Roseimaritima multifibrata: one gene and its partner. The main gene of each other region encodes a partner of the protein of the gene in region 2 in a complex. Links are inferred from orthologs where the notes say so. Each region holds a gene or a part of one and is shown on either strand. Other genes may lie near its edges. The genes, in order: smc and FF011L_RS06915.

Region 1 (16,346 bases), 2.9 Mb from region 2 along the record:
CTCGATTCCTGTGCAGTTTACCGATGAAGACTTGGATCAAGTCCTAACCGGTAACTTCGTGACCAAAGTCATCTACCTTCCAGATCCGGACTTCCAAGGTCCTGCTCTGGCTGGGATCGACACCTTGGTTAGCACTCGACTGGATCCAGGCGTCGACCCAATCGTCGAAGCCGACCGTCGCGGTTCGATCCTTGCGATCATTCGCTTGGGCGACAAAGACATTGAACTGGGACAGGGAGCCGGTGGAGAGTTCATCCCAGGAATGGCAATGGTCGGCAACGGCTTGCCAATGGCCTTTGCACCAAGTGCAAGCTGCGGCGAAGGATCGTGTGGCCCCAGCGGCAACTCGGCTCCTTATCCAACATCGCTTCCCGGACCTGTCTCCGGCGTGAACATTCCTCAGTACGGAATGCCGATCACCGGAACACCGATCGGACTGCCTGGACCACCACACATCCCATTGGGATCGCCTGCTGGTCTGCAGAAACATGTGATGAAGAACCACACTCGGATGAACATGCCACAGCCCGTTAGCAAGATGAAGATCAACGTTCGACAGAACCCTGGATACAGCTATCCAAACCCTGTCAGCCGAATCAACATCAATGAGCAGAACATCAATCCGGGTACTTCACAGCATCGACCGTTGTCTGAACTTCACAGCCAACGCGTTCAGTAGAGTTGCAAAGATGTGACCGTAGCCAACCGGCCCTTGAGACGATTGCAAAGAATCTCTCGAGGGCCTGGTACGTCCGCTCCTCTGGGACGGACATTAAAAGATTCCTTGACTTCCCCCGGCACTTGAAGCGTCATCCATGCGTTATCTGAATCTGCAAATCAGGATGTTGGTCATCGCCCACGCTCTCCTGCTGGTCGGTGCGAGCGAATTGGTGGCTCAGATGACAGCCCCGATGCCCGCGGGAAATGTAAACTATCTGCTGAACGGGCAAATGCCTCCGGGAGCGGTTGGGTCGGCTCGACTCCTTAGCCGTGCTCCGGTGCAAAACTACTACCAGCCTGTCCGGATCAACGGGCCCAAAGGGGCGCGTTTTGAAATTGCCGAGGGAGACGTCTTTCAGCCCAATGATCAGGATTCCTTGCATGCCGGGTTATTGATCGGAGCCGTTTATCGGCTGCGAGTCACGTCGATTCCGGGAAACCCTGGTGCGGAAATTTATCCGACGATCGAAGTGATCGATCGAACCTATCCGCCCGAAGGCCAAGCGACGCGATTTCCGATTCAGATCAATCTGGAACAGATCGACATGCAAGACGCCCTAAAAGGCCGCATGGTCACTCGTGTGGTTTATCTGGAAGATCCTCAGTCGGCACTTCCGCTGGCGGAAACGCCTGATACCGCTCGCAGCTTCAACGTGATGTTGCATCAAGACCCGCTTCAGGTTGCCGATCAAATGGGACGCCCCGTTGCGATCATTCGCATCGGATCGATGACCCCGCCCAGCGAGCCCAGTTTGATGCCGCAGTTCTTCTTCGGAAGCCCTCCCTGGGTTGCACACTTTCCGGTTGCAGCAGAGGGGCCGAACAAGATCGATGAACACGCGATCCTGCGGACGCCTCATATCCCACGTGATGACCTCGGTTCCCAACCACTCCCTTACCGACGGTAGCTTCGCATGGCTGGAAATTCGAAACAATTGGATCAAGAGAAACCGATGAATACAGCAATCGTGTCGCTACGATGTTTCAGCCTGATGGCGACGGTTTCGCTTGCGAGCCTGCTTGGTTGTACGTCGGGTAAATTGGGCCCCAGCTTGATTAGCCATTCTTCGGGCGACGCGGCGGTCGCCCCGGCAGCCGTTGTTGCGGCTCCGGTTTCGACGCTTCCAAATACAAATACAAATACAAATCAGCTTCCGCCCCAGACGCCGGCACCAGTTCAGCGGATGGCTGCGGTCCCGATCGCAACCGACACCGCTTCGGTTGAGGGGGCTGCGGTTCAGGGTGAAGTGGCGCAGGTCGCTTGGAATCAACCAACCGCCGGCGGACAACGCCTACTGGGCGGCCGTCCGACACCTGCCATGGCACACCCTATGGCTCATGCGCATGCTCCCGCTGCAAATGGTGCCCCAGCGGCCGGCAGCGATTGCAGTTGCTGTAACAAGACCAGCTGTTTTCAGTCGGGGCCTTGGAATCAGTTTGGTACCGATCCACAAGAATTTCTTTGCGATGGTGGAGACCTTTCCGGCAACGCCCATGTCCGTCAAGACGACGCGTTGGTCGGGATCGATTTGGAAGACACGGTGGTGAAATACACCACGCAAAAAGGTGAAATCCATGTGCAGCCGAGCAATCGCGTTTGCATTTATGCTCCTCGCTTTGCCGCCGTTCGCAAAGTGACCGAAGCCGTAGCAGGCGAACAAACGGTGGCCGCATTAGGTTACGACGTTCCCGAAGGCCCAGGGCGTATCGATCTAAATCAACCTAGCAGCGCAGTGACGGCTCAACATAGCTTGGAACGTCAAGTGGTCTCGCGAACGGTTGACGCGATGCGAGACCTGGATCGTGGGATGCCTATTGAAGGCGTCGATCAACCGTTGCTCGCCGAAGACACGCTGGCGATTTTGCAGAACCTAAGTTTGATTTCTCAGGGGATGCTAACCGAAGCGGATAAGCCTTGGCTAAGCAAGGGAGCGTTGGCCGCCGAAACATGGACGATCGAAGAAAATGTCGCGGTTACGGTTGCCGATGTGTCGCCGGTCGAACAGATTCGTCATGCGGCCGCAGAAGGTTTGACCCTGTATGAATTCCCCGACGCTGGGCGATTGCGAATCGTCAAGCTGGCGGACAAACAGGATGCCCTGCCAGGCGAGATCGTCACATTCTTGCTCCGCGTCGATAACGTTGGTGATTCACCGGTTCGTGACGTGGTCCTGACCGATAACTTGACCAACCGCTTAGAGTACGTCGCCGACAGTCAGACCTGCTCGAGTGGAGCCGAGTTTGAAACCGAAGTCAACATCGGCGGCTCGTTGCGGCTCACGTGGAAGTTGACCGATACCTTAAAGGTCGGAGAAAGCAGCTCCATTCGCTTCCGCTGCAAAGTCCGCTAAAGCGGGATTTCAGTATGTCGCCTTTCCATTAGCTTTCCCGGGCGGCATTCTCGCGGAGCGAAAGGCGACACTCTCTGCGAGGCTTCGGTTTTGTTGCCTGACGGTTTGCGCGGTTCTCTTGACGGGGTAACCTATATCTCCGACGGCGACCGTTTGGGAACCGTGGGATTTCAATCCGTTTCTCTTGCGGAGCAAGCAGATACCGATGGGTAATAGCTACCTTCTTAGGCCGCGTGCTTGCTTAGCCGCGTTTGCGTTTTTCTGTTCCCTGATGGTCTCGCCTGCAATTGCTTTTGAAATCAATCTGCAACCTCCTGGCGATCGTGAATTTGTCCGGGACTTGGCAGGGATGCTGGACGCTCAAGACAAAACGCAAATCCAAGAGATCTGCGATGCGCTGCTGACCGACAAAGCGACTCCGATCATCGTGATCACGATCGAATCGATGGCGAAATATGGGGGCGAGGGTCTGCGGATTGAAACCTTTGCCACGTTGCTTTTTGATCAGTGGGGGATCGGGCATCCAACCCTTGGTGATCAGGAATGGAACACAGGCATCCTGCTTTTGGTCTCAAAGGATGATCGCAAAGCAAGGATTGAGCTTGGCGGCGGTTGGGGACGCCGCGAGGACGCTTTGTGCCGCCAGATCATGGATGACCAAATCATTTCGCGGTTCAAACAAGGGCAGTTCTCGATGGGGATTGTCGCCGGAGTTGAATCGCTGGACAAAATGGCTCGAAAGCTGGAACTGCCCTCGGCTCCGGCCGCCAAAAGTATCCCCAGGCCTTGGTGGCATTACGGTTTGATCATCGGCTTCGTGGCTCTGGCGATCTTCACGGTCGTGTCGCTGATCCGCAACGGCTCCAGTGGTTGGGCTTGGGTTTTTTGGGGTGTTGTGTTTGCGGTGGTCGGAACCCTGCTTTATCAGTTTTTGAAAAATCAAAGCCGAGGTGGTGGCGGTGGAGGTGGGGGATTCAGCGGTGGGTCGTTTGGTGGAGGTTCCTCCGGCGGCGGTGGCGCGACCGGATCTTGGTAGTCATCGCATCCGCGACTTCGTAACAAAGAAAAAAACATGCAACGCGCATCGAGCCTTTTTAATACCGAACAGAAACAGCAGATCGAAGCGGCGGTCGCTGAAGCGGAGTCTCGGACGACGTCGGAGATCGTGCCCATTGTCGGGACGGTTTCTGGTCGATACGAGCGACCTCAAGATATGGTCGGACTCTGGCTGGCAGGCGTTGCCGCGGTCTTGGTTTGGCTGATGTTCCCTCGAGATGACGATACGTTGGGTAGCTGGGAAGGGAGCGCCGTTTACGTAGGGCTGGCGGTCATGGTCGTTTCGATCTCGGCAGCTTTTATCATCGGAGTCTTGGCGGCAAATCGGTTCGCGTGGCTCTGCCGATTGTTCACGCCTGGGGACCAGATGCGGGAACAGGTCCTGGTTCGAGCTCGAGAATTGTTTTTTGACAATCGAGTCCACCACACGAGTGGGGCGACCGGGCTGTTGATCTACGTTTCATTGTTTGAGCGTCGAGCTGTCATTTTGGGAGATAAACAAATAATGGGTAAGTTGGGGCAGGAGCCCTTGGACCAGCTTTGCCAGCAATTGACCGAAGGCCTCCATGAGGGCGATTTCGCAGCCACAATCGAGTCAGTCATCCGCAACGCCGGAGATCAGCTAGCAATCCCCTTCCCCCGCACCGAACCAGGAATCAACGAGCTAGAAAACACCCTGGTTCTAATCGACGAATAAAGAAAGTCTTCTCTCTCCTTCTTACCTATCTTGCCCACTCTAAGACTGGCGGAAACGTTTCCCCACATCGCCTCGCGTAGGACGTAGATTTATAAAAGACATAGGTCTGGCTCCCCTCGCCCCTAAGCGAGCTCTTTGTTGCGGAAGAAATCTCTGCTAGCTCATTGCGTGATCTCTGCCTCTTTGTTTGATTTCGTGGAGCTCGCTTGGGGGAGAGGGGGAGATTTCCAGGCGGCGATATTGCAGCGAAGACGCGGTGAAAGCCTCGGATTTCAAGCGATTATGCCACGCCTTGCCCAACGCTGTCGGCCCCTCTCCCCCAGCCCCTCTCCCCCAAAACAAGCCTTTGAATCGTCCTTAATTGCATTAGCTGGCGAACCGTTGATCCAGTATCAAACCTGTTTTAAGCGAGCTTGTTTTGAGGGCGAGGGGAGCCAGACTTTCTTCAATTATAAATCGCACGTCGCTAGCAAGGGATTCCACAAGCCAAGTAAGAGTCTGCAAAATGAGGAATGAGGAATGAGGAATGAGGAATGCAAAGTACAAAGTGCAAAGTGCAAAAATCTCCAACAGAGGCAGTCATTTTGCATTTTGTACTATTCATTTTAGCTTTTCCAATTCTTCTCACCCGCGAGCCACCTTCACAGCGGGCAACCCCACCCCAACTTCCCCACCCATCCACCACAGAACGATTTTCAGCAGCCCACTCCCCACTCCCGCCTCCCACCTCCCACCTCCCACCCTTTTTACTCTATGCCTCGTCTACCCTTTGGTTTACGCTAGGAAGACCCCTGCTGCGTCGTCCTCAGCAAGCCGCTTTCGGTCTTTTTTCACGATGAATGTTCCTTTCCGCGTCCTTCCCCTGCTGGCATGCTGAAAGCTCTCGAACTAGCCGGCTTCAAAAGTTTTGCGGATAAGACGCGCTTTGACTTTCCCGACGGGATTACGGTCGTTGTCGGACCGAATGGATCTGGCAAGAGTAATATCGTTGACGCGATGAAATGGGTGCTTGGCTCGCAGAGCGCCAAGAGCCTTCGCGGCAAAGATATGTCGGACGTGATTTTCAAGGGCTCGCAGACTCGCGGTCCTTCCAATTCTGCCGAAGCGACCATTGTCTTTGACAATTCCTCGGGGATCCTGCCCGTGGACGCTCCAGAGGTCCATGTGACCCGCCGAGTCTTTCGCAGCGGCGAAGGGGAATACCTGATCAACGGGCAGGCTTGCCGATTAAAAGACATTAAATCGTTGATCGCTGGGACAGGGATCGGGATCGATGCCTACAGTCTGATCGAACAAGGCAAAGTCGACCGGATGTTGCAGGCCAACGCGAAAGATCGCCGTGCGATCTTCGAAGAGGCTGCGGGGATCAGTCGATTTAAAGCCAAAAAGGTCGAAGCCGAACGTCGATTGGCCCGAGTCGATCAGAACTTGGTCCGGCTGGGTGATATCGTCGATGAAGTCGCCTCTCGCCTGCAAAGCCTGAAATCACAGGCCTCCAAGGCCGAACGCTATCGGCAGTCCTCGGAACGTTTACGCGAACTGCGTACTTCCTTGGCTTGGACCGATTGGTCGGTGATGTCGGAGGAGCTGCAGTCGGCCGAACACGATCTGAAAGAGATCACCGAACAAGCCGAATCGGAAGAGAAACGACGGGACGAATTGGCGGAGCAACGCCAGGCGTTCGAGATCGGGTTTCAAGAACTTGCCGAACAGGCGAGGCAGGCCGAGACCGATCGCGCCAATATGGCTCGAGAGATTGCCGTTTTAGCGGGCCGCCGCGATGCCGATGCTCATTCCCAGCAAGAACTGGAACGAGCCATCGCCAAAGGACGCCGACGGGTTCGACTGCTGCAGTCGCAAGCCGGTTCTGCGGCAGCCGAATTTCGTGGGTTGCGCGACCGATTGGCAATCTATGAAAGCGATTTCGCCAAAGCTCAAGCTTCTGCCGATGCGGCCGAAGAGGTGCGACGCGAAGCCGGGGAAGCGGCCGAAAAAACTCGCAGTGAACGAGCCGAAACGCAGATCCGGCATCTGGCCAACCTGCGGAAAGTCGCCGATCTGGAAGGAAATGTTCAGCGGTTGCAGCAACAGCTTGAGCAATCGGCCCGATCTAGCGAAGCGTTGGCGATTCGAAAACAATCCGCTCAGGCGATGCTGGAGGAAGCCGATACGGAGCACCAGCGTTGTCGGACGGAACTGGAACAACTGAACCAGTCGATCAAGGATTCCGAAAAGAAGATCGACTTGGCGTTGGCTGAACTGAATGAGAAAAAGCGGCTTTTGGAGCGGCGTCGTGAAGAGATCGCTGCCCTCCAAATGCGACTGCAAGGATTGACCGAAAGGCAGTCGGTCTTGCGAGATCTGCAGAAAAGACAAGAGGGCGTGGACAGCGGTGTCCGTTCATTGATGGAGCAGGTCCGCAGCGCCAATGTCGATGTTCTGGTCGACGTCTTAGGAATCGTCGCGGACCACGTGCAGACCGATCCCGATGTCGCTCCGTTGATCGATGCGACGTTGGGACCTTTGGCCCAGTATGCAATCGTCCGGCACAGTCGCGTCCAAGAGGCGATCCTTTCGGGCAGGATTGAAATCACCGGCCGAGTTGGTTTGCTGCGAATTGATGAACTGCCGACTCGACGCCCCGGCGATAAAATTCGTTTGGATGGACTGGGGGGCGTGATCGGTCGTGCCGACCGGATGGTCCAAACCGAACCGGAGTTCGAACCGCTGGTGAGGCACTTGCTTGGCACGACCTGGATCGTCGATTCTCTGCAGACCGCGCTCGGACTGCGGAAGCTAAGCGGGGCCGGTTTGCGTTTTGTGACCAGCCAATGTGAATTGTTGGACCGTGATGGCTCCCTGATCGTGGGGCCGGCGACCGCCGCTGCCGGATTGGTCAGCCGTCACAGTCAATTGGCGGCAACCACCAAAGAGATTCAGCACTATCGCTATCAGTTAAGCGAAGCGGAAGAAGAGGCCGGGCGGTTGAAGCTGCGAGTCGACCAAGAGGCGGCCGATATGGGCCGGATCGAGGATGGACACCGCGATGCGATCACCAAACGGGCTGCTGCGCAAGCCAGTTTGCGACACTCTGAAGAACGGTTGGAATCCTGCACCACCGCCCTTCAAGATCTGAACAAAGAGATCGAAACCGCTGAAATTGCGCATTTGGAAGCGGTCGAAAGCCAAGAAACCTTTGAGTCGCAGTTGCGGTCATGCCGGCAGCAGATCGCTGAAATCGAAGCGGAAGCGACCGCCAGTGACTTGGAACTACAGCAGCGTGAATCGACGTTGCGAAAAGCGACCGACCGAGTGATGGCGATCTCGGTCGATGTAGCTCGAGCCGAACAAAAGGTGGAAGCGGCGACGGCAACCCTCGAACAGCAACGCCGCGATCAATCCGAACGCCAAGCCGCCGTCCAAGAAGTTCGCGTCCAATTGAAATCGGACACGGACCGGAGTGAACAGCTGAAACTTCGGCAGTTGCAGGCCGACGCAACCCTCGCCTCGCTGCATCTGCAAGCCGAAGAATCGGCGGCTCAGATGCAAGTTTTGGCCAGTCAAGCAAACCAGTTGCGAACGAAACAGCGTGAACTGCAGTCCGCACTCGATGCGGCGGGGAAAGCGGCCGACAAGGCCTCTCGCGAACTGCATGCCCTTTCCAGTCGTCGCGACACGACGCGAATGAAACGAGAAACCCTCGCCGATCGCCTGCTGGAAGATTACGAAATCGATCTTCGTGGCAGTGAGCCTCCGGAAGATCATCAGCCGGTTGAAGATCGGGATTCGGTCGACAAAGAAATTGGACGACTGCGTGAGCAACTGCAGCGGACCGGTTCGGTCAACATGGAAGCGCTTGACGAACTGGAAACTTTGCAGACACGTTACGATGAATTGCACGGCCAGTACCAAGACCTGACCGCCGCCAAAGATTCGTTGCAGCGAATCATTCAGCGAATCAATACCGATAGCCGACGCTTGTTCATGGACACGCTGGAGGCGATTCGGATCAATTTCCAGCGGTTGTATCGCAAGTCCTTCGGGGGCGGTTCGGCCGATTTGATTTTGGAAGAGTCCGACGATCCATTGGAAGCCGGAGTCGAGATTGTCGCGACTCCTCCAGGCAAGCCGGCCTTCTCTAATTCATTGCTTTCCGGTGGTGAAAAAGCGTTGACCGCGGTCGCTTTGCTGATGTCGATTTTCCAGTACCGCCCTAGCCCGTTTTGCGTTTTGGACGAAGTCGACGCACCATTTGATGAAGCGAATATCGGTCGATTTGTTACCGTGTTGACCGAATTCTTAGATCAAACCAAGTTTGTGGTCGTCACTCACAGTAAAAAGACGATGACCGCCGCCACCACCTTGTACGGTGTGACGATGCAGGAATCGGGGGTCAGTAAACGAGTCTCGGTTCGTTTCGAAGATGTCAACGAAGATGGCGAAATTAATAGTACCGACGCTGCTTGATTCTGAGTAAAACAATGCCTGAAATCACTTTTCCCGTCCTGAAAAAACAATTGCCTCCCGCGATGGTTGAGGTGATCTCCGCCACTCCACTGTCGCCGCTGGATGCTGGGGATGCGGTTGAAAGTATCGCAAAGTACATCGCTGTAAACGGGGATCTGGAAAGGTCCGCGGAGTGGAATTCTTTGCAAATCGATTTGGTCTGCTCAGGGCTTTGGTTGTTGGCCGGAGAGCTGGATCGGTCGCACGACATCAGCCAGTCGATCAAGACTCCGGAAGGAAGTTTCTTGCATGGGATTATGCATCGCCGAGAGGGTGATTTTGGGAACTCAAAATATTGGTTCCGGCAAGTCGGTCCCCATGCGGTTTACGCGCAGATCGCACAGGCGGGTGGCGGCGTGCCTGAGGAACTGCAAGCCGATGGAGCGCTAGATCCATACGCCTTCGTCGACGCCTGCCAAAGCGCTGTTCGCGGCAAATCGAACGCGCGGCCACTGGAGCAGATTCAGTGGAACGAGTGGCAAGCGTTGATGGCGGATATCCTGCCCAGCGAGTAGTGGGGGCGAAGAAGTCGCCATGAGAACGTCGGTGCTCTTTTTGTCGCCTTTCGCTTTCGATTGAATCAACAAACCGGTAAGCGAGGTATCGCGTCCAGTTCCTCGCTTACGCGTTTTGAAGTTGCGTTGTCGGGATGCATTCCCCTCTGGCTTTGTGTCGGCCCTTCGGGCCTTTTCACTAGCACATTTTCCCATGCCGGGGCTGCCAAGCCCCGGTCGATGCGCAAGCGTAAAAGAAAGGGTCGACACAAAAGACGCCATGTCGATGCCTGCAACATTCGATACCGAGGGCTTGCTAACGTATCGAATGACTGAATTGCAAAAAACGTAACTTCAAAAGTTGCGCAGCCGGGTGGGATTTTCTGATGCATTGCCGCACCGCAGCAACCCCGCTTGGAAACCGTCTCCAATAGACTGCACGTCGCCCGCGAAAGAAGGTTGAAGATAACGGTCTTTCGCGGGGGACGTGAAAAGAATAAGTAAAGAAAATCTGGCTCCCCTCTCCCCCAAGCAAGCTCCGACAAATCCAACGAAAAGGCCGAGACCAGGGAATGAGCTAGCTAAGATTCCTTCCGCAACAAAGAGCTTGCTTAGGGGCGAGGGGAGCCAGACTTTCGTCAATTATAAAATTCACGTCCCGAGCGAAAGGCGACAATCACTAACCCGTCAGTTAGGCCTCGCAAAACCCAACTGACTTCCTGTGCTCAGCCCGCTGCGGTGCCCGCTTCTACCAGGGCGGACCTGGTGATTTGGTGAGTGGCTGTGCGGCGTCTAGAAGCGACTGTGGGATGGCAACCGCTTTGCGGATCCGTAGGTTTACGAATGCCCAGCGAGTTGCGCCGCGGCACAAAATGGTGCGGTCTGCGGGCCGGCAAATCAAAAATTTGCGCTCACATGAAACGTGACTGACTTCCGATACCCATGTGCGGACGATCAATTGATCCTCCGCAAAAGCGGCCGCTCGGTAGGTGATTTCGTGAGACCGAACCACCCAGCCGATCCCGTTTTCATCCAATTGGGCTCGAGAATCCCAGCCTCCCGCTGCGGTGTGGCGATGAGCCGCCCACAGAGACCACTGGAGGTAACGCAGGTTGTGGACGTGATCCTGTGCGTCGATTTCGTCGGCTTGAACCACATATTCGAAATCGAAGACGGCTGACACGTGTGGTACATCCATTTTGAGTTGTGCGTTGGAAGCCTCTGCTGGAACTACCAGCCCAGAACGTATGCAAACATCAAAGGGGCGCAGATCGTTGCGTCACTTTGAACCATAAACTTGGGTGCATCACGATCGAGTTTGTACCACGTGATTTTCTCGTTGGGAACCGCTCCGCTATATCCACCGTAACTGGTGACTGCGTCGCTGATCTGGCAAAAGTACCCCCACAGAGGAATATCTAGTTTCAAATCTTGGATCATCAGCGGTACAGCGCAAATTGCGAAATCTCCTGCGATTCCGCCACCGATTTGAAAGAATCCGATCGGATTGTCGGTCGAATTCGCCTGGTACCACTTGATCAGCCGTTCCATCTGAGCGGTGCCGCTCAGAAGGCAATTGTGGGTGGCGACTTTTCCCTCGTAGACGCGAGCGGCAAAGATATTGCCAAGGGTTGAATCTTCGTATCCAGGGACGAATACCGGGATTCCCATCTCCTTGGCGGCAACCATCCAGCTGTTTTCCACGGGGATTTGGAAGTGCTGTGGCAATTCAGGGTCGTCCAGCAACCGGAACATGTACTCGGCCGGAGTATAAGCCTGCCCGCTGTCGGCCGCTTCCTGCCACAGTTTCAGCAGGCGGCGTTCCAGATGACGCATCACGGTTTCGGGGATGCAGGTGTCGGTGACGCGGTTGAAACCTTCGTCCCGGAGGGCCACTTCGTCATCCAACGAAAGGGCTCGCCAATCTTCGACGATTTTGTATTCGTCGTGAGCGACCAAGTTGAACAGGTCCTCTTCAAGGTTGGCCGCTGTACAGCTGATCGCGTGGACTTTGCCCTGACGGATCATCTCAGCAAGCGAAATCCCAAGTTCGCCGGTGCTCATCGCGCCAGCCAGCGAAACCAACATCTTGCCATTGGTCGGTTCGCTGACAAACGAACGATAAGACTTGGCCGCAGCCAGCATCTCGCGAGCGTTGAAGTGCCGGTAGTGATGCTCCATAAACTTTGAAATGGAGGCTGGGTGCCCACCGTAGGCGGAGCTCGATGGAGGCGTGTTTGCGTTTGTTGCAATCGGTTTTGAAGACATGGACGGCTCGATTGGATTCTGGGGTGCCACGACAAACAAATAGCGTGTCGCGACACCATAGCCAGAACCTTCTCAGCCAGCAACGGACCGATCTTTTTTGAAGGGATTACCGGTTGAAGGTGTGGACCATCAACGTGCCGGTATGGCGGTCGACAATTTTCACCGAGTAGCCGCAGGGCCAGCAATAAACGTACGTTTTGCGTCCCAGTAGATCGCGATGCGTTTCGCACGAAGGGGCCCCGACACAGCATCGTGGGACGCAGACCTTGACCGTCACGGGACAGCATTGGCAGGGTACCGAAAGTCGAGTCGTAAAGGTCTCTTTGCACTCGCAACCGCAGTAGGCATGAGCCAGCAACGGGTGGTTCCAGTATTTGATTTTTGGCGGTTCGCAGCAGGCAACGGTAGCGCGTGGCCCAAACAGTGACGTGAAGCTGTACGGTTCGTAATGTTCGTTGTGCCCGTAGTACTCGTGAGGTTCCGAGTAAGCGCCGCGGTAACCACTCAGGGGAGCGGCCGACCGATAACGGGAACCGTCAGCATGATAGCTCGACTCATAACCGATCGGAGGTGAAGAAACGTAGCTGGAACCTTCGAAGGACTCCATGTACTGCGGCGATTCAATCGATTCCCTTCCTGCTCGGTAGCTTTCGGTTTCGCCGTAGTTGCTTGGTTCGCTGTAAGTGTTGGGCTTGCCGTAACGGGACGCGGGAGGAACGTCGGGTGTGTCGTTGTAGACAGGGGCTTGCCCATATGGATAGCCGTGCAGAACGACTTCGGAATCGGGCGAAATCGTGCCTTCGATCGGCAGACCATCGACCAGAGGACCGGTCGGTTCGGATTGGTCAAGGATCGATTGCTCGCTCGATTCCTGTTCACGGAATGAGCTTTCCCGAAGGATGACGGCTGGATCGTCTTCGTAGGGAACGACGTCGTAAGGCGAAATCGGTTCGACCGAAGGAATCGCGACCGGGTCCGGAATGGCATTGCCAGGCGGCAATAACTCTTCCACTGCCAAAGCTGGCAGCACAAACAGGATGAGAAGGGCGATGGCACCAATCGCAATCAAGCCTGACTGGATTTTACGGACATGGGGAGCGCGGATCATGGCAAGCCTCGGATTCGTATTTGGGGAACGTACTTCGGCAAACCTAGGTCTTCTATCCACGCATTCGGCAGAAAAATTGTCAGGTAACAATTCCCCTCACGTTAAAAAGAGGGACTGTTCGGGATGTAGCGATTCCAACGATGGCGAAACGGCTTGCCGTTTACAAACACGAAACGCAAGCGAGTATTCAAAACCGTTACGCAATCGATTCAATTGGACCCTCATCAGCGAGTCGTTTATTTACTCCCTTGCGCTTCGTGCTTGTATTTGTTTGCCCGCTCGCGTTGCTACCGGGGATCCGATCCCCCGCTGTGATGCCGTTTTTGTCATGCCAGTTGACAAAAAAGGGGGCGGCGGCCAATTTGTTAGCCCCCTTTTCATAGGAAATCTGCATCATGTTGCCCCGCACGCTTGAGCTCGAATTCAGTGAAGATCTGGAAGAGACCTCTCTTTACGACCAGATGGACCATCAGGCTGTTAACGAGGCTTTCGTGACCGATTTGGTTGCTGGGGGGAGTGTTGGCCCCGATGTTCTGGATATCGGGACCGGGACGGCAAGGATTCCGATTTTCTTGTGTCAGCAATTGGAAGACGTTCGGGTGATGGCTCTGGATGCGTCCACGGCGATGCTCGACTGTGCTCAGACGAATGTCGATGTTGCGACGTTGTTGCACCGAATTCAATTGGCTCATGAAAACGTTCATGACCTGGCTGTCTTTGAAGACGATATGTTTGATACCGTCCTCTCCAATACGCTGCTGCATCATCTGCCTGATCCGATGGTCCTGTTGTCCGAATCGGTGCGTATGACGAAACCGGGAGGCCGTGTCTTCGTTCGTGACCTGGTCCGTCCGGTAAGTGAATCGGCCGTGGAAGCGATCGTTCAAGACGTGTCGGCCGGCGAACCGGAATCGGCTCAGCAATTGTTGCGACACTCGTTGCACGCAGCTTTGACGCTGGAAGAGACTCGGGCGATGGTCGCCCAGCTTGGTTTGGATCCGGAAACCGTCCAGATGACCAGTGACCGACACTGGACTTTGGATGCCGTGATCGCTGTTGCATAAATCGGATTTTAGTAGCGTCTCCCGAGCGGCGATGATCGCTTGCCGCGACTGTTTTAAATCGAATTGAAGGTCCAAGCATGCAGAGCTACCTCGGATTACTTTCTGAAATCATGGAAGCCGGAGCCGTTCGCGATGATCGTACGGGGACCGGAACGCGAAGTCTGTTTGGGCGGCAGTTGCGTTTCGATTTGCAGCAGGGGTTCCCGTTGCTAACCACAAAGAAACTCCACTTGCGTTCGATCCTCTACGAATTGCTGTGGTTCCTGCGAGGTGAGACAAACATTGCTTGGCTGAAGGAGAATGGGGTCCGCATCTGGGATGATTGGGCGGACGAAAATGGAGAGCTTGGTCCTGTTTACGGAAAGCAGTGGCGAAGCTGGCAAACGCCCAGCGGCGAAACGATCGACCAGATCGCCGCAGTGGAAAATGCAATCCGCACCAACCCCGATTCAAGGCGATTGATCGTGTCGGCCTGGAATGTCGCGGATGTCGATTCGATGGCCCTTCCCCCCTGCCACTGCTTGTTCCAGTTTTATGTCTCCGAGGGACGCCTCAGCTGCCAACTGTACCAACGCAGTGCCGATGTCTTCCTGGGCGTCCCCTTCAATATCGCCAGCTACGCGTTGCTGACGCTGATGATGGCTGAGGTGACCGGCCTGCAGCCCGGCGATTTTGTGCACACCTTCGGAGACGTCCATCTGTACAACAATCACCTGGAACAGGCTGGGCTACAGCTACAGCGCGAGCCTAGGAAGCTGCCGGAAATGCGGTTGTTGAACCAGCGGAAATCGATTTTCGATTTTCAGTTCGAGGATTTCGAATTGGTCGATTACGACCCGCACCCCCATATCAAAGCCCCCGTGGCCGTTTGATCGTTGTCGGCCATAGCCGTGACGGCCGTCACGTAGCGACGCTCGCCAGAGCTTAGGCAGCTGGGCAATACGCCACGAATGGCTTGCGCGTTCCCCGCGAAAGTAACGAACGCAAACGCACCTTGCACGTTCCCTGTGAGAGCGTGTTGTTATGATGCGACCGTTGTCCTGCACCGTATCGTGGCCGGGACCTAACCGTTTCCTTTTTAGAGAACAACGATCATGAATTTGGCTGCGATCCTAGCTTCAACCGATTCCGGTGTGATTGGCAATGAAGGCGGCATGCCCTGGCGTTTGTCGACCGATCTGCGGCGGTTCAAGCGGTTGACGATGGGGTTTCCGATCATCATGGGGCGAAAAACGTTTGATTCGATTGGCCGTCCACTCCCCGGACGCTTAAATGTTGTTTTGACTCGGTCTGCCGACTGGGCCCACGAAGGAGTCCGGACGGTCAACCTGGAAGAAGCGTTGGCGATCGCCGATCAGCACGAGCAGGCATTTGTCGTCGGCGGGGCTGAGATCTATCGCCTGATGTTGCCGTACTGCCAAGCCGTCCATTGGACTCGGGTGTTGGCCGATATCGAAGGGGATACCCGTTTCCTGTGGGACCGCAGCGAATTTGAATTGCTGCACGACGAAGCATTTCCCGCTGGCGAAAAAGATAGTGTTCCCACCCGGTATGAAATCTGGCAGCGTCAGTGAACCGAGGTGTGAGAGCGAGGCTTCGGCAAGGTTCACGCTTGCCGGCAACAGGTTCACTCGCGTTGCAGAAGGTTCAAAGCTAGGCGACCTGAGGGCGGATTCTGTTGGGTTGCCTTCTGATCTGGTCGGTTTCAAAAAGGTTCTCAGGGCGATCTTTAGCCCGATTTGAAATTGGACTTGATTTTGCACCTCTTTTTTTTCTAGTCTCCGCTGGTATTCAATCAGCCACCGGAGCCCATTCCTTGTCAGTCAACCAACCGCAACGACCAACCACGCGACACGGGGGAACCCTTGCGTTGCTGCAGGTTCTGCTTGTAGTGTCGGTTGGGCTGGGGAGCGCCGGCTGTACTCAGAATCCATACATGGCGGCTCCCACCGCTTGGCAGAATCCACAGCAGCCTGCAGTGAACCCCCTGGATTCGCAGATCACCGAATTGCAACGCCGCGTGCAGTTGTTGGATGACAATAACCGTCAATTGCATACGCAGATCGCTCAGGCAGAACAGCA
Region 2 (14,935 bases):
GAGGACCGTCATCAGGCGAAGCACATCTTCGAAGTGCAGGCCTGTGGTCGGTTCGTCCAGGATGTATAAGGTCGAACCCGAACTGGAACGCGCCAGTTCCGTCCCCAGCTTGATCCGCTGCGCTTCGCCTCCACTTAGGGTTGTGCTCGGTTGGCCCAACCGGAGGTAGCCCAGGCCGACGTCTCTCAGAGACTGTAAGATCCGGTCGACTTTCGGGATGTTGGTGAAAAATTCAGCCGCTTGATCGATTGTCATTTCCAGGATGTCGGCAATCGTTTGTCCTTTGAAGCGAACCTGGAGTGTGGCTTGGTTATAACGCCGCCCGTTACAGGCACTGCAGGTTACATACAGATCACTTAGAAAATTCATTTCGATTTTCTCTTGTCCGTATCCTTTGCACTGAGGGCACTGTCCGGCGGAGGCGTTGAAACTGAATCGGCTGGAATTGAAGCCTCTCGTCTTGGCTTCGCGTGTGGCGGCGTAGACTTTGCGGATTTCGTCCAGAGCTTTGGTATAGGTTGCTGGGCAGCTCCGCGGTGACCGTCCGATCGGGGCCTGGTCCATCCGGATCAGTTTGTCGATCGACTTAGCCCCGGTCAATTTTTTGTAGGGGCCACTGCGCGGCGTCACCAAGCCCAGTTGTTCAGAGATCGCTGGCGAAAGGGTGTCGTTAATCAACGAACTTTTTCCGCTGCCGCTGACTCCGGTAACCCCGATCAACGTGCCAAGAGGAAAGCGCGCGGTAACTTTTTTCAGGTTGTTGGTTTCCGCGTCGTGGAGCACGATCGCTTGATTGGGATCGAAAACCCGAGCCTCAAATTCGGGTGACTTTGGGGTCTGCCCACTGAGGTACGGGCCGGTCACGGATTGCGGATCTTTGGCGACTTCGGCGGGCGTCCCTTGGCTGATGATATGGCCTCCGTTTTTGCCTGCGCCGGGGCCCATGTCGATCAGCCAATCGGCAGCCCACATCATGGCTTCGTCGTGTTCGACGACGAGGACGGTATTTCCTTGTTGCTGAAGGTCTCGCAGTGCGCCAATCAGGCGGTCGTTGTCACGTTGGTGCAATCCGATCGAAGGTTCGTCCAGCACGTAGCAGACGCCGACGAGTCCCGAACCGATGCTGGTCGCCAAACGGACTCGCTGTAGTTCGCCTCCGCTAAGTGTGTCGGCCGGGCGGTTAAGGCTGAGGTAACCGACGCCGACGAGGTTTAGGAACTGCAATCGTTTAGAGACTTCATCGCTGATCGGTTTGGCGATTTTTGCGTCCGCCGAATTTAGGTCAGGCATCCATGTCGAAAACCAATCTTGGATTTTTGAGATTGGCTGGGATGTCAGCTGATGGATGTTCTGGTCGGCGACGGTGACGCTTAACGATTCGGGCCGAAGCCGTCCTCCCTGGCATCCGCTGCAGAGCACTGAACCGCGGAGTGGCCGCAATTGGTCTGCACGTTTTTCACTGCGAGTCGTTTCCCATTCTTGCTCCAGCAGCGCTAGTAGGCCTGGGAAGCCGGTGGATTCGTCCCCATGCAGAAGACGCTCGCGTTTTGGGGGACGCAGGGTTCCGAGCGGCTGTTGCCAGGAACCACGGTTTGCCACTAGGAAGGGCTCGACCGCTTCACGCATTTTTCGTTTGACTGCCGCGGTCGCGCCTTTGTAGGCAAGTAAGCCCCCCTCGTCGGCCGATTGTTCCCAGTCGACCAAGCTGTCCGGCTCAAATCCTTCTAGGACGCCCATCCCATGGCACTGTTCGCATGCGCCATAGGGGCTGTTGAAACTGAAGGTCCGCGGTTCCAATTCCGCGTAGCTGACTCCACATTCGGGGCAGGCATAAGCGGTGCTGATCAGCCGTTCTTCCCATTCGGTTTTGCCCGGCAACTGCGAAACGGCAATCAGCAGGCCGTTGCCTAGTTTGAGCGTATGGCGGATCGACTCTTCCAGGCGTGACTGGATTTCGTCGCGGATAACCATCCGATCGACAACCGCTTCGATCGTATGGTTGCGCCGTGGTGCCAGGTCGGGCAAGGCGTCCAGCGGATACAGTTCACCATCGACGCGTGCCCGCACGAAACCGGCTTTACCGATTTCTTCAAAGACGTCGGCATGTTTGCCTTTGCGGCCGCGGACCAGAGGCGCCAGCAGCATCAGCTTCGATTGTTCCGGCATCGTCAGGAGTGAATCGACGATATTTTCCGGGGATTGCTGGAGGATGGTGGTTCCGCAGTTGTAGCAATGCGGCGTCCCGATGCGCGCGTACAGCAACCGCAGGTAGTCGTAGATTTCGGTAACCGTTGCCACGGTGCTTCGGGGATTGGTTGTGCCCGGTTTTTGATCGATGCAAAGGGTCGGTTCAAGCCCATCCATCCAGTCAACATCGGGCCGTTGCAGCTGATCGAGAAACTGTCGCGCGTACGAGGAGAGGCTCTCGATGTATTGCCGCTGTCCTTCCGCATAAAGCGTGTCGAAGGCAAGCGAGCTTTTGCCGCTACCGCTGACGCCAGTTATGACGGTTAGACGATCGCGAGGGAGGTCTAGGTCGATCCCTTGTAGGTTATGGGCTCGGGCACCACGGATTCGAATCACTCCCTCGGCGCCAGTGGGATGAAGATTTTTGTTCTGTCTGGGAATGGTTCTGTCCGGGGTTCGTTTCACGACCTAGAATCACAATAAAAGGACCGCCCACAATTCAATCACTTGGCCCCATCGTAGCGGAAGACTTGCGTTTTCCGGATTTTCGCGACCCGACGGTTCGCTTGAATCCGCTAGATTGGTACCTTCAATAGACCGGCAAATGCCGTTCCGTTTGATAGTGGGTGTTGTCCAGTAGGATAGACGACTCGACAACCTGCCCAACTTCATTTCAAATCCATTGATGACCAGCATTCCACAGGCAGCTGAAATCGTACGCAATCCCCCTTCTTTTCGATGGAGCGTGGATGCCCTTGATTCGGTGACGCGCCGCGAGCATTTGATGCTTGCGTCGTACGCGACTTTCAGCCGTGATTCGGGGGGGCGAATTCACGCTGAACCCGAACACACCTACCGCGGACCGTTTCAGCGAGACCGCGATCGTATCCTGCATTCGTCTGCGTTTCGCCGATTGTCGGGCAAAATGCAGGTTTTTACGGGCGAAATGGGCGAGTACCATCGGACCCGCCTGACGCACACCTTTGAAGTGGCATCGATCGCACGAACGATCACTCGAGTCCTTCGCCTGAATGAAGATCTGACCGAGGCGCTCGCGCTGATGCACGATATCGGCCATCCGCCTTTTGGTCACTGCGGCGAAGATGTGTTGGATGAGTACATGGTGTCCGCTGGCGGTTTTTCGCACAATGCTTTTGCATTGGTGATCGCTGAAGAACTGGAGCAGCGTTACACGGGGTATCCGGGACTAAACCTCTCGTCTGAAATCCTGGAAGGGCAAACCAAACGAGCGATCAAACGTGACGGAGTTGTCGAAGCTTCGGCGAGGCTGGAAGTTCAGGTTGTCGATATCGCTGACTCGTTGGCCTACGACGCGCATGATATCGATGATGCCCTGCAAATCGGTCTGTTGTCGATCGAAGCGCTCAGTCAGTTGCGATTGGTCCGCAGAGCCCTCGATCAAATCGAACAACACTACGGACGCTTGTCGAATGCGAAATTGCGGCCAGCCCTCGTGCATGAATTAATCGATTTGCAGGTGGGTGATTTCTTGGATCAGGCGACCGGTCAACTGCAAAGCTGGGGTGGTTGCCGGAGCGATGAACTGAGCATGGCAGGTGTCCAGTTGCAGCACTCGCTTCAGTTACGAGACGAGCAGTCGGAGCTTGAAGCGTACTTGTTTCGCAATGTTTACCGTCACCCGAAATTGATGAGTGTTCGGAAAAAGGCAGCGGATCGATTGGGACAATTGTTTGACCAATTGAGCAAAGACCCCGCAAGGTTGCCGCTTCGTTTTCGGCAACGAATCGACGGCGTCGGACACGTTCGAGCGGTCGGCGAATATCTGGCAGGCATGACCGACCGATTTTGCAACCGACAGTACGAATTCCTTGTCGCCGGAACCGGGCCGCTTGCCGACTGGTAAGGAGAGTGGGTGATTGCGTGCTGGTGATCGCCGCCGCTGCTTAAACCTCTTTCTCTTTTCGACGCTCTTCGATTTGTTCGAGGTTGTATAGTTTGCCGACTCCGCTTCCGGGGCAGACATCACAGGCCTCTTTCCATGCCTTTTTGCTGCTCAGGTTGCTGTCCCAGAAAGGCCATGTGCGGCATTGAATGGGTCTGGATTTATAGACCAAGCAGCGTCTGGATTCAGGGTGTAAAAAAATGCAGTCTCCGTCGGGGTATTCGACAAGGCTTTTTCCTTCCGGTTCCTGACGCACAAATTTGCGTTCAAAGGCTTCCAGATCCATCTCCATCTCTTTGGCGAGCGATTCGATTTCGTGGTCGTCGACCCAGACGTACCCCGGTTCCCCACTGCAGCAATCGCCGCAGCCGGTGCACTCGAATCGAAGCCCTTCTTTGTACCACGGTTTCTTGGAATTGGTTTGCTTCTTGGAAGCGCCTGCCATCGGAGCTTGTCCTGTTGGTTAATTTGAATAGAAAACGTGGTTAGGAAATTTCGCTAGCGATCGCGGATAACGCGTCGATAGCCAAGGCGATTTCGGACGGTTGGGTTTGGTGCCCTGCACTGATTCGAACGGTCCCTGTTGTTTCTGTGCCGAGGTGTCTGTGAATGCCTGCGGCACAGTGTAACCCCGTTCTTGTCTGAATCCCGAATTCCGCATCGAGGATCGCTCCAAGATCGGACGCAGGCAGATTCTGCAGGGTTAGGCTGCGGAGCGGCAAACGGTTGCCTTGCCCCCAGAACTGTACGCCAGGTATTTTACTTAACCCTTCATCCAGTTGGGTTGCCAGTTGTTGCAGTTGCTCCAGCCCATCGTGTTGTTCTTCTAGCCATCGCAGTCCGGCCTGTAGCCCTGCAATTGCCGGAACATTCAGATTGCCCGCTTCCAGCCGACTAGGAAGCCGCGCCGGCATGGTCAGCTCTGCAGAATTGCCGCCGGTGCCGCCCCACTGACTTGCCTGTAAATGGGGATCCGCCTTGGAACTGACCGCCAAAATGCCGATTCCCAGGGGGCCTAACGCTCCTTTATGTCCGGGCGCAGCGAGTAGATCGACATGCCATCGTTGGACGTCAATCGGCAGGTAGCCCCAGGTTTGGGCAGCATCGCAAAGAAATAGTGCGGGATGGTCTGCAAGGGCTAAACCAATCGCTTCGATCGGTTGTTCGGTGGCCGTCACATTGGACGCGTGACCAATCGCGACCAGTTGCGTCTGCGGCTTGAGTGCACGGGCAACCTGGGCGGCTTCGATCTTGCCTTGTCGGTCGCACGGCAGCTGTTCCAGGTCAATCATGTCCGAATCGGCCAACGCTTGCAGTGGTCGCAAGACGCTGTTGTGCTCGGCAGCGGTGGTGAGCACGTGTGGTTTAACCGAGGTCTTGCGGTTTGCAGGGAACAATCCCAGGATCGCTAGGTTCAGCGCCGCCGTTCCATTGCTGGAAAAGATAATTTGCTGGGGGGATTCGGCGTTCAGCGACCTCGCTACGATTGCTCGGGTTTGGGCGACTTGGTCCGCCGCCTGTACCGCGTCGGAGTAACTGCCGCGTCCTGCGGAGGCACCGACCGATTCCATTTGGAAACGCACCGCTTCGTAGACGCTTGCCGGCTTAGGCCAGCTGGTCGCCGCGTTATCCAGGTAGATCCGCTGGGGAGGCGAATCCGATTGGTGGGAAGGTGTCATGGATGCACCCATTCCTCGGCCCCATCCTCGAAGCGTTCTTGTTTCCAAATCGGAACACGCTGCTTCAGTTGGTCCATGATCCAGGGCATCGCTTCCATACAGGCCGCACGGTGTGGGCTGGCCAGGGCGATGGCGATGCTTGCTTCTCCGACTTGGACCTCGCCGATGCGGTGGATGCCGATCAGTTTCCGCAGCGGCCACTTTTGAGAGGCTTCGTACAGAAGGTCTTGCAATTCTTTGATCGCCATTGGGCGAAAGGCTTCGTAGCTTAGGTTTGCCGTTAGCAGAACCTGGGCGGCCTTTTCGGTCGCTCGGCGTGTCCTCCCGACGAAGACCAGTTGAGCTCCACAGTTGGGATCAGCGATCGGGTCCCACAAGCCGTTTAGGTCGATCGCATTTTCAACCAATTGGACATCGATCATCGGTTCGCTGGCATCGGTCGGCATATTGCTTAGCCTCCGCTGACCGGTGGGATCAGGGCAAGCTCCGCCTCGGGGGCGATGATTGAATCCGCAGCCATGTAGGTCTGGTCGGCGACCAGACGGCAGGTCGGCAGCAGTGCCGATAGTTCTGGATGTACGCGCGCGATCACTTGGAGAACTTCGGCGGCCGAAACGTCGCGTCCCAGGCGTACTTCGATGGCATCGCAGCCAGCGGCTTCACTCGCTCCAGCGAATAGCCGAACGGTTCGCAGGGAGGTTTCCTGCTTTGGGGCAGTTGGTTGATCGGGCGCACGGCGGTTCATCGCAAAGGACTCCGGCGGGATCACAACAAGGTTAGGAAGGTAGTCGATCGCGAGTCTTCAGAAGCGTCCGCCCTCCTTAAAAGAAGAGTCTTGCAAATGCAGGACTCTTCTTGGCAGATCCATTGGTAACCAGCAAAAAATCCACGCTGATGGGAGCGTGGATTTCAGTTGAAGGTTGTCCTAGACTTCTTTTTCGTCGATCCAGGTCATCATTTTTCGCAGGCTGCGGCCAACGGTTTCCAGCTGCAGATCGCGTTCGCGGCGACGGGTGGCTTTGAAGCCAGGAGCCCCTGCACGGTTTTCCAGGATCCAGTTGCGAGCGAACGTGCCGTTCTGGATTTCTTCCAGGATACGTTTCATCTCTGCACGGGTTTCGTCGGTGACGATCCGAGGTCCCGAGCTGTAGTCACCGTATTCCGCGGTATTGGAGATACTGTAACGCATGTAGCTGAGGCCACCTTCGTAGAACAAGTCAACGATCAGCTTCAGTTCGTGCATGCATTCGAAGTAGGCCATTTCTGGTTGGTAGCCGGCGTCGACCAAAGTCTTAAAGCCTGCTTTGACCAGTTCGCTAACGCCGCCGCACAGAACAACCTGTTCGCCGAACAAGTCGGTTTCGGTTTCTTCAGCGATGGTGGTTTCGATCACGCCACCACGGGTGCCGCCGATACCTTTTGCGTAAGCCAAGCCGATTTGTTTGGTTTCTTCCGATGCGCCTTCGCCCAGAGCGATCAAGCTTGGAACGCCGCCACCCTTAACGAATTCGCTTCGCACCAAGTGCCCAGGGCCTTTTGGAGCGACCAGCAAGGTGTCGACACCTGCAGGAGGTTCGATCTGGCCGAAGTGAATGTTGAATCCGTGGGAGCACATCAAGATGTTGCCCTTGGACAGATTGTCTCGGATCGATGCTTCGTAGATCGGTCCTTGGACTTCATCTGGAAGCAGGATGTTGATGACGTCGGCAGCTTTCACTGCGTCCGCGATCGACATTGGCTCGAAGCCGTGCTCTTTGGCTAGGTCGTAGTTAGGAGATCCAGGACGTTGCCCGATGATGACATCGACGCCACTGTCGCGGAGGTTTTGCGCTTGGGCATGTCCCTGCGAACCATAGCCGAGGATCGCAACTTTCTTGCCTTTTAGGTGAGAAAGATCGGCATCGGCTTCGTAATAAATCGTGGCGGCCATTGTGTCATTCAGTCCTAAAAATCGTGAAATAGTTACTTCAGAAGTTTGTTAAAAGCTATCGGCTCGGGCGGTTTCACGTCAGAGCAGATAGGAGAGAGTATCGCGAACCCCGAAGGTTCGCATTATTTCGCGTTATCGCATTATTTCGCGTTAGCGGGGATGTCGTGCGTTTGGTCGGAGTCTTGCTGCAGTTTCCCGTTGATGCTGCGAACCATGGCGATACGCCCGGTTCGAACCAGTTCGGTAATCCCGTAGGCTCGCATGCGGTCGATAAACGCTTCGATTTTATTTTCGCGACCGCTGATTTCGACCATGATTTCTTCCGGGCCAACATCAACGATCCGGCCGCGGAAAATGTCCACCAATTCGCGGATCTCGCTGCGGACGCTTCCCGCTGGGGCTTTTACCTTCAGCAGAATCAGGTCTCGTTCAACGAAATCGCTGGCGCTGACGTCTTCTACCTGGACGACCGTGACGATCTTTTTCAGTTGCTTGCGGACTTGGTCCAACACATAGGCATCTCCGACGACGACAAATGTCATTCGCGACAGGTTGGGCAGATCGGTTTCTCCGACTGCCAACGAGTCAATGTTGTACCCGCGCGAGGCGAGCATACCGGAAATGTGAGCCAGAACGCCGGGAACGTTCTGGACGAGCGCTGAAAGCACGTGACGCATAGTAAAAAGGCCTTATCACCGGACGAATACCAAAGCGGCATAATAATTCTGCATCCTCAAACCAACAAGGCCCGCTGTCTCTTGCATTCTCCGCTGGATGCTGCGATTGTGGAGGCATCATGGCATTCCGTATCGAATTACCTGCATATCGCGGCCCCTTAGACCTGTTGCTGTATTTGGTACGGCGACAGGAATTGGACGTTACTGCGCTCTCATTGACCCGAGTTGTCGACCAGTTTTTCGAATATTTGGATGTTTTGCAAGAATTGGACCTCGGCGGAGTCGGTGAATTTATCGATCTGGCCAGTACCCTGGTCGAGCTGAAAAGCTTGGCGGTCCTGCCGACGCCGGTTTCCGAAGAAGAGGAGGTCGTCGAAGATCCGCAGGAAGAATTGGTCCAACGCTTGCTCGAATACAAGCAGGTTCGAGACGCCGCCAGTGTGCTGGATGAAATGGGCGATCGCTGGCAGCAGCATTTCCCGCGTCTGACCGATAGCCTCCCCCCACGCCAGCTCGATCCCGGTGACCAACCGATCGCCGATCTGGAATTGTGGGATTTGGTGAGTGCGTTTGGGCGAATCATGCGGGAGGCGAAAGGGCCCCCCGTGGCTGAGGTCGTTTACGATGACACTCCGATTCACATCTATATGCAGCGGATCCACCGGCGACTGTGCGATACCGATCGAGTCGCCTTGGCAGATCTGTTGGACGGAGGCATGCACAAGTCTTCCCTGATCGGCTGGTTCTTGGCCATGCTGGAATTGACCCGTCACCATGGCTGTGCCGCCGAAGAAGAAGCGGGCACCGGCGATATTGTCTTGGTGCGAGGGACCAACTTCTCGTCCAATCTGAACGTCAACGAAGTCGATAACTACGACGCCTCGGCGATTAAAGACAGCAATATGCCGGTCGCCGGCCGCTAATCATTGCGAGCCGGCTGCCGATTGTCTAACGCGTCACGGGTTGTCGTTTTGTCGCCTTTCACGGCGAACGTAAAAGTAGGCCGGACCAAAGAGCGATAGCGATGCCGTTCCGGCGACCGCCGGCCGCTAATCATTGCGAGTTGGCTGCCGATTGTCTAACGCGTCACGGGTTGTCGTTTTGTCGCCTTCCACGGCGAACGTAAAAGTAGGCCGGACCAAAGAGCGATAGCGATGCCGTTCCGGCGAACGCTCTGGTTCCGGCGAACGCTCTGGTTCCGGCGAACGCTCTGGTTCCGGCGAACGCTCTGGTTCCGGCGAACGCTCTGGTTCCGGCGAACGCTCTGGTTCCGGCGAACGCTCTGGTTCCGGCGAACGCTCTGGTTCCGGCGAACGCTCTGGTTACGCGGGCGTTCTTTCGCGGGGAACCAGCGAGCTGTCGGCTATCCCTCGCCAACGGCTTCACTGTGGGCTTCCCCCATGCCTTCGCTTCGATTTACCTTGGCAACTGCCGCGGGTAAGGCGGATTTTCACTTTTCGGCGGTTCCATCGAATACCGTTCCTGCCACTGCCGACGTTCGACAGCCGAAGCGTAATACTTCAGCCAAGTCGTTTCGTCCTCTTCGTCCAGGCATCGCCAGTGGAGGTAATTCTCCGGCAAGTCCACCTTCTTCTCACAGCGGGGCATGATGTCCCGGTAGATGATGGTGTACAGCTGGCGGTCGGAAAGGTGTTCCGTGCACTCCAATATCACCTGAACCCCATGCAAGCTCTTAATCGTTTGATTTAGAAGCTCGCTGAGGGCCCGATCCTTTAGCGAATCGGGGTGAGGCAGCTGGAGCGGTGGTTGAAACCAATTGGCAATTGGCATCGCGGGAGCTCGCTCCCATGCCAACATAGAGGCCAAATACTCATTCTCGACCGACAAGGGCATGCCGCTCGCGCTGTCTACCGAATCATCGATATACGGCTCCAACTCATCCCGCAATCGGGCGTTGTCTAGCAGTAAATCGACTTCGTCAATGTAGGGTTGCGTATCGCTCATTTTTCGAACGCTTCTCATCATTTGTTGTTCCACAACGGGCCGATCCCATCCATCACGGGCAACACACCCGCGGCGAGCAGCCACGTTTCTGATGTTATCCATCGCAGCGACTTGCTCAAGCTTTTCTGTAGCAAAAAAGCAACATTGGACACCTTTTCAGAAGGGTTACCCTGCCCTGATCGTTACCAGCGGCACGGTTTAACGCAGTCGGCTTTGAGCTAGCTAAATCACGCGTCCGCAGACTCCGTGCAACCGTCAAAGTCGCTTTCGGAGACGAACGATCCGGAGGTAGTTTTTTAAAAACGGTGGCGAAACGTTGTTTGTGACTTAAGGTCGCCGGGCGAAATGAAGGGCGAGACCCAAGACGCGGAATGAATTAGTGTCGAAAGTCTGAATCGCCTCTTTCTCGTACGCCCGGCCTGTTGAAAATCGTTCCACGTTGGATAGCTGGCCAGGTATGGCGGGGTTGGTTGCCATGAAGCTGGCTAGCGGGCGAGGGGAATTGGAAATTGGAAAATGGCTGTCCTCGCTGGGGATTTTGCATTTTTCATTTTGTAATACTCCTTTTTCAATCTGCCGTCTCTCTCACGCTGCTATTCGCATCTCCTGCCACGCAACGCGAGAGAAAGCGAATTCGATCTGTGACGAAAGTCTTGTTTCCTCTCTTCTAAGCCTGGCCTGATGAAAATCATTCCCTATAGGAGGGCTGGCCAAGTGTTAGCGGGGGCGGGGGGCTGCGAAGCTGGCTCGGGGGCGAGAGGAATTGCAAAAGTTGAAGTGGAAAATGGAAAATGCAGAATGGCTGTCGCCGCTGACGATTTTTCATTTTTCATTTTGTAATACTCCTTTTTCAATCTGCCGTTTCTCTCTCTCGCCGCTATTGGCATCTCCTGCCACGCATGCGAGAGGATGCCCGGGGGGGAAAGCACCAGGGGCGGCTCGTGAAAGGATCGCCTTAGGAAGCCGCCAGCGGGCGGCCCTGCAGGTCGGACCGCGTTCCATCTCAAGCATCTTTGAACCTCTCCTTTGGGGGGAGTGGCTGGCTATCTTGCCTAGCTTGCCAAATGGCGGTTTTGTCGTCCGATTTCGCTGCGGTGTTAACAACCCCTGAGGGGCCTCTTTTTTTGCTAGCAAATCTACAAAGTGTTATGTGTTAAGGAGTTGCGATTATTAAAGTCTCGTGAATTTGACTGAAGTCCAAATCTCTCGACAGCTTTTCCACCGAACGTCAAAGTGCCTCTTCAGCTAGGTACCGTCGATTGCCGACCTTTGAAAACTAGGGCTTTGCAGGGTAGAACGCTCCGCCACCATGATCTCTCAAAAAACGATTCGGTCTCAGTTTGACTCCTTTGCTAGCTTCCCTACAATTCCGCCCTGTCGTCACCCAGTACAGGAATCGATTGAGGGCATCATTGCCGCCCAGCGGAGCTCGGTTGTGCGTTTCTAGCCTCCACGCTTTTGGCTGTCCTCTTCCTCAAAACTGGGTTCCTATTTCGCTTCGGGCCATCGTCCATGAGGGAGGGTTGCGCTACCGGTATGCATCAGCTGAACAGAGCAGGTGGCAAGGATGTCGCTGATGAAATCAAGGAAGTCTTGCGCCTGCAGATGGGAGATGGCCGCTACAATTTGTGGTTCGGTCACGATGTTGGGTTGCAAGTGGAGCCAGGGACTGCCGAATCTTCGGCAGTGGTCACCGTTACGGCATCCAGTCCGTTTGCTGCGGAGCGTTTACGAGCGCGGCACGCGGGGGACATTCGCTCGGCATCCAAGTCGATTTGCGGAAACGATGTTGAAATCCATATATTGCATAGCGAACCGGCCGCGGCCGTATCGCCTGCGGCGGATCAAGCTACCGAGAATGCTGCACCGTCCTCAGGGGATTCAGCCTCCCCTATTGAAACGAATAATGGCCTGAAGTTGCGATTTGAAGACGAGTCCTCTGTACCTGATAACCTCCCCGCGGCGGCTCGCCGTTCGGGTTCGGCTGGTGCACGTCCCGTCTCCGCAGGCTCTCGCCGCCGCACAAGGGGGCCTCGCCCGATTGGGAATCCTCTATTCCGGGAAAAACCGGCTGAGGAAGCGGGCGAAACCGCCGGCGATGCATCGGGGGCGGTTCCCGCGCCGCCTCGCTGGGCGATGACTCTGAATCAGTTTGTTGTCGGTTCCTGTAACGAATTGGCTCATACGGCAACAAGAATGGTGGTCGACAACCCTGGGGCGGCCTCCCCGATTTACTTTTGGGGACCTTCGGGGTCGGGCAAAACTCATTTGGTTACGGCGATCCGCGATTCGCTCCGCCGCAAGCATCGCCTTCGCCGGGTGATTCAATTGACGGCGGAAGATTTTACGAACGATTTCACGACCGCTTTGCGTGGCAGTGGTTTGCCGGCTTTTCGTCGTCGTTACCGCGACGTCGACGCGTTGATGATCGATGATGTGCAGTTTTTTGGTGGGAACAAGCGAGCGACGTTGCGGGAATTGCTGCACACGGTCGACGCCCTGCTGCGGACTCGAAAGCAACTGATTTTTGCGGGCGACCGTCCGCCGATGGAAATTGAAGGGATCCCCGCCGAACTGGCGGGCCGTCTGAGTGGCGGGATGATGTGCGGGATCGGGCCGATGGATGTCGCCACCCGGCGGGCCGTTTTGGAACAATTTGCCGCGATGGTTGGCTTGGAATTGCCAGCAAACTTGCTCGACACGTTGTCGGAATCGGTCGCCGGCGACGGACGTGTGATGTCGGGACTGGTCAATCAGATTTGGGCACTTCAGCAGATGCGAGGTAAAATGCCGACCTGGCAGCAAGTCCTCGATTCGGCCGCTGGTGACATTCTGCGAACCTCGGCCCCGATCATTGGATTGGCGGATATTCAGAAAGCCGTTTGTGATACATTTGGACTACCCAAGGGAACCTTGCAGTCGCGTGGACAGCAGCGAAGCGTCAGCCAGCCCCGCATGTTAGCGATGTACTTGGCACGTCAGCATACCCGAGCCGCGTTTAGTGAGATCGGTGATTACTTTGGGAACCGCAGCCACAGCACGGTGATTGCTGCGACCAAACGAGTCGCCGGTTGGCTGGACAATGGCGAGAACGCTGCCGCGGAAACTGCGGAGCGACAGCGAATGAAACAGGCCGCCGCCGCGATCGAGAATTTGCTGCGAACCGGTTAGGCAGCCCTCATTCACTTTTCGGTTTTTAAAGAGGGACGGAGTGTTCGGAGTGTCGCCGTTCGCACGTCCCCCGCGGAAGAACGAGTCCCTACGCATTGCCGAACGAAAGAGGACATTGCTCAAGCGGCGTCCCCCTTCCAATACTCATTACTCTTCACTCTTCAAAACTCTTCAAATTATATTTTCATTGCGATTCCAACGGAGTGGTCAACATGGTTGCTGAAGGCAACGAGCGGGAATTTCCGAACAAGAAGAAGAAAAAGAAAACGACCGCCAGTGAAATCTTGCAGCGCGAGCAACCATTTGACCTGGAAGCGGAGATGGGCGTGCTGGGAAGCATCTTGTTGCTTCCCGATGTTTGCGACGATTTGGCGTCCGTTTTGAGGAACGACGATTTTTATAATGACGCCAATCGGAAACTGTTCACTCATCTGCGCGAGATGCATGATGAAGGGGATAAGATCGATGTGACGTTGTTGGTCGCACGACTCCGCAAAGCCGAAGATTTCGAAGCGATCGGCGGCGCCGCCTACCTCGGCCAGTTAGCGACTTCGGTACCTAACGCCGCCCATGCGGTTTACTACGCAAAAATCGTTGCCGAGAAAGCGACCTACCGGAAATTGATCGAAGCTGGGACCGATATCCTTCGCGATGCTTATGAGCAGTCGCACGAGGCTCGCGACCTGGTGGCTCAGGCGGAGCAACGGGTCTTTTCGATCATGGATGGTCGGTCGACTCAGTCGGTCAATAGCATCAGCGACATCCTGCACCATGCGATGGACCGTATCGATGCACGTATGTGTAATGAAGATACCGAAGGGACGGTCGAAACCGGCTACATCGACTTTGATGCGATGACGGGTGGTTTTCATCAAGGGGAACTGATCATTTTGGCCGCTCGACCCAGTATGGGAAAAACGGCCTTCGCGATGAACATCGCCGAAAATATCTGTACTTCGTCTCGCGAAGCGGTCCTCTTTATCAGCTTGGAAATGTCGGGGATCGAATTGGCTGACCGTATGCTTTGTTCACTCGCACGCGTCAACGGTCACAAACTTCGTGCCGGGGATATTACCCAAGAAGAACGGGGACGGTTGGTTCAGAAGGCAAACGAAATCAGCCAGGCACCCCTGTTCGTGGATGATTCGCCCAGCCGAACGGTCAGTGAGATCGCCGCAGGTGCAAGGCGTATTGCCCGCCGCGATGGCAATCTGGGGCTGATCGTGATCGATTACTTGCAGTTAATCGAACCGGATAATCCACGTGACCCTCGGCAGGAGCAGGTGGCGAAAATTGCTCGACGCCTGAAAGGGATGGCTCGTGAAATTAAAGTGCCGGTCCTCTGCCTAAGCCAATTAAACCGGCAAGCGGAAGATAGCAAGGATCACCGTCCACGTTTGAG

What was found.
Region 1: the proteins of FF011L_RS06915 (region 2) and smc are in contact, whole or in part, in a crystal structure (PDB 3ZGX), measured with the Bacillus subtilis proteins. The link is inferred for Roseimaritima multifibrata from one-to-one orthologs.

Annotation. Positions count from the first base shown.
Region 1 is NZ_CP036262.1:4,789,756-4,806,101, reverse strand. Bases 5,324-9,491 are described here. They hold smc (chromosome segregation protein SMC), read left to right. Parts: upstream 5,324-5,694; coding sequence 5,695-9,291; downstream 9,292-9,491. Other genes in these bases: FF011L_RS17385 (hypothetical protein), read left to right, coding at 9,306-9,491. In the rest of the region: FF011L_RS17415 (hypothetical protein), read left to right, coding at 1-679; FF011L_RS17410 (hypothetical protein), read left to right, coding at 816-1,628; FF011L_RS17405 (DUF11 domain-containing protein), read left to right, coding at 1,635-3,071; FF011L_RS17400 (TPM domain-containing protein), read left to right, coding at 3,277-4,107; FF011L_RS17395 (TPM domain-containing protein), read left to right, coding at 4,144-4,824; more of FF011L_RS17385, read left to right, coding at 9,492-9,845; FF011L_RS17380 (acyl-CoA thioesterase), read right to left, coding at 10,573-11,022; FF011L_RS17375 (deoxyhypusine synthase family protein), read right to left, coding at 11,055-12,092; FF011L_RS17370 (hypothetical protein), read right to left, coding at 12,199-13,200; FF011L_RS17365 (class I SAM-dependent methyltransferase), read left to right, coding at 13,596-14,264; FF011L_RS17360 (thymidylate synthase), read left to right, coding at 14,342-15,136; FF011L_RS17355 (dihydrofolate reductase), read left to right, coding at 15,359-15,838; FF011L_RS17350 (OmpA/MotB family protein), read left to right, coding at 16,081-16,346. UniProt on the Bacillus subtilis protein: Required for chromosome condensation and partitioning.
Region 2 is NZ_CP036262.1:1,868,558-1,883,492, forward strand. What follows is about bases 7,662-10,418. They hold FF011L_RS06915 (segregation and condensation protein A), read left to right. Parts: upstream 7,662-8,516; coding sequence 8,517-9,320; downstream 9,321-10,418. Other genes in these bases: ilvC (ketol-acid reductoisomerase), read right to left, coding at 7,662-7,720; ilvN (acetolactate synthase small subunit), read right to left, coding at 7,861-8,397; FF011L_RS06920 (hypothetical protein), read right to left, coding at 9,814-10,418. Also shown: excinuclease ABC subunit UvrA, read right to left, coding at 1-2,652; dgt (dGTP triphosphohydrolase), read left to right, coding at 2,873-4,072; FF011L_RS06885 (YkgJ family cysteine cluster protein), read right to left, coding at 4,113-4,556; FF011L_RS06890 (aminotransferase class V-fold PLP-dependent enzyme), read right to left, coding at 4,597-5,790; FF011L_RS06895 (molybdenum cofactor biosynthesis protein MoaE), read right to left, coding at 5,787-6,236; FF011L_RS06900 (MoaD/ThiS family protein), read right to left, coding at 6,242-6,535; more of ilvC, read right to left, coding at 6,716-7,661; more of FF011L_RS06920, read right to left, coding at 10,419-10,464; FF011L_RS06925 (DnaA/Hda family protein), read left to right, coding at 11,899-13,533; dnaB (replicative DNA helicase), read left to right, coding at 13,746-14,935. UniProt on the Bacillus subtilis protein: Participates in chromosomal partition during cell division. May act via the formation of a condensin-like complex containing Smc and ScpB that pull DNA away from mid-cell into both cell halves.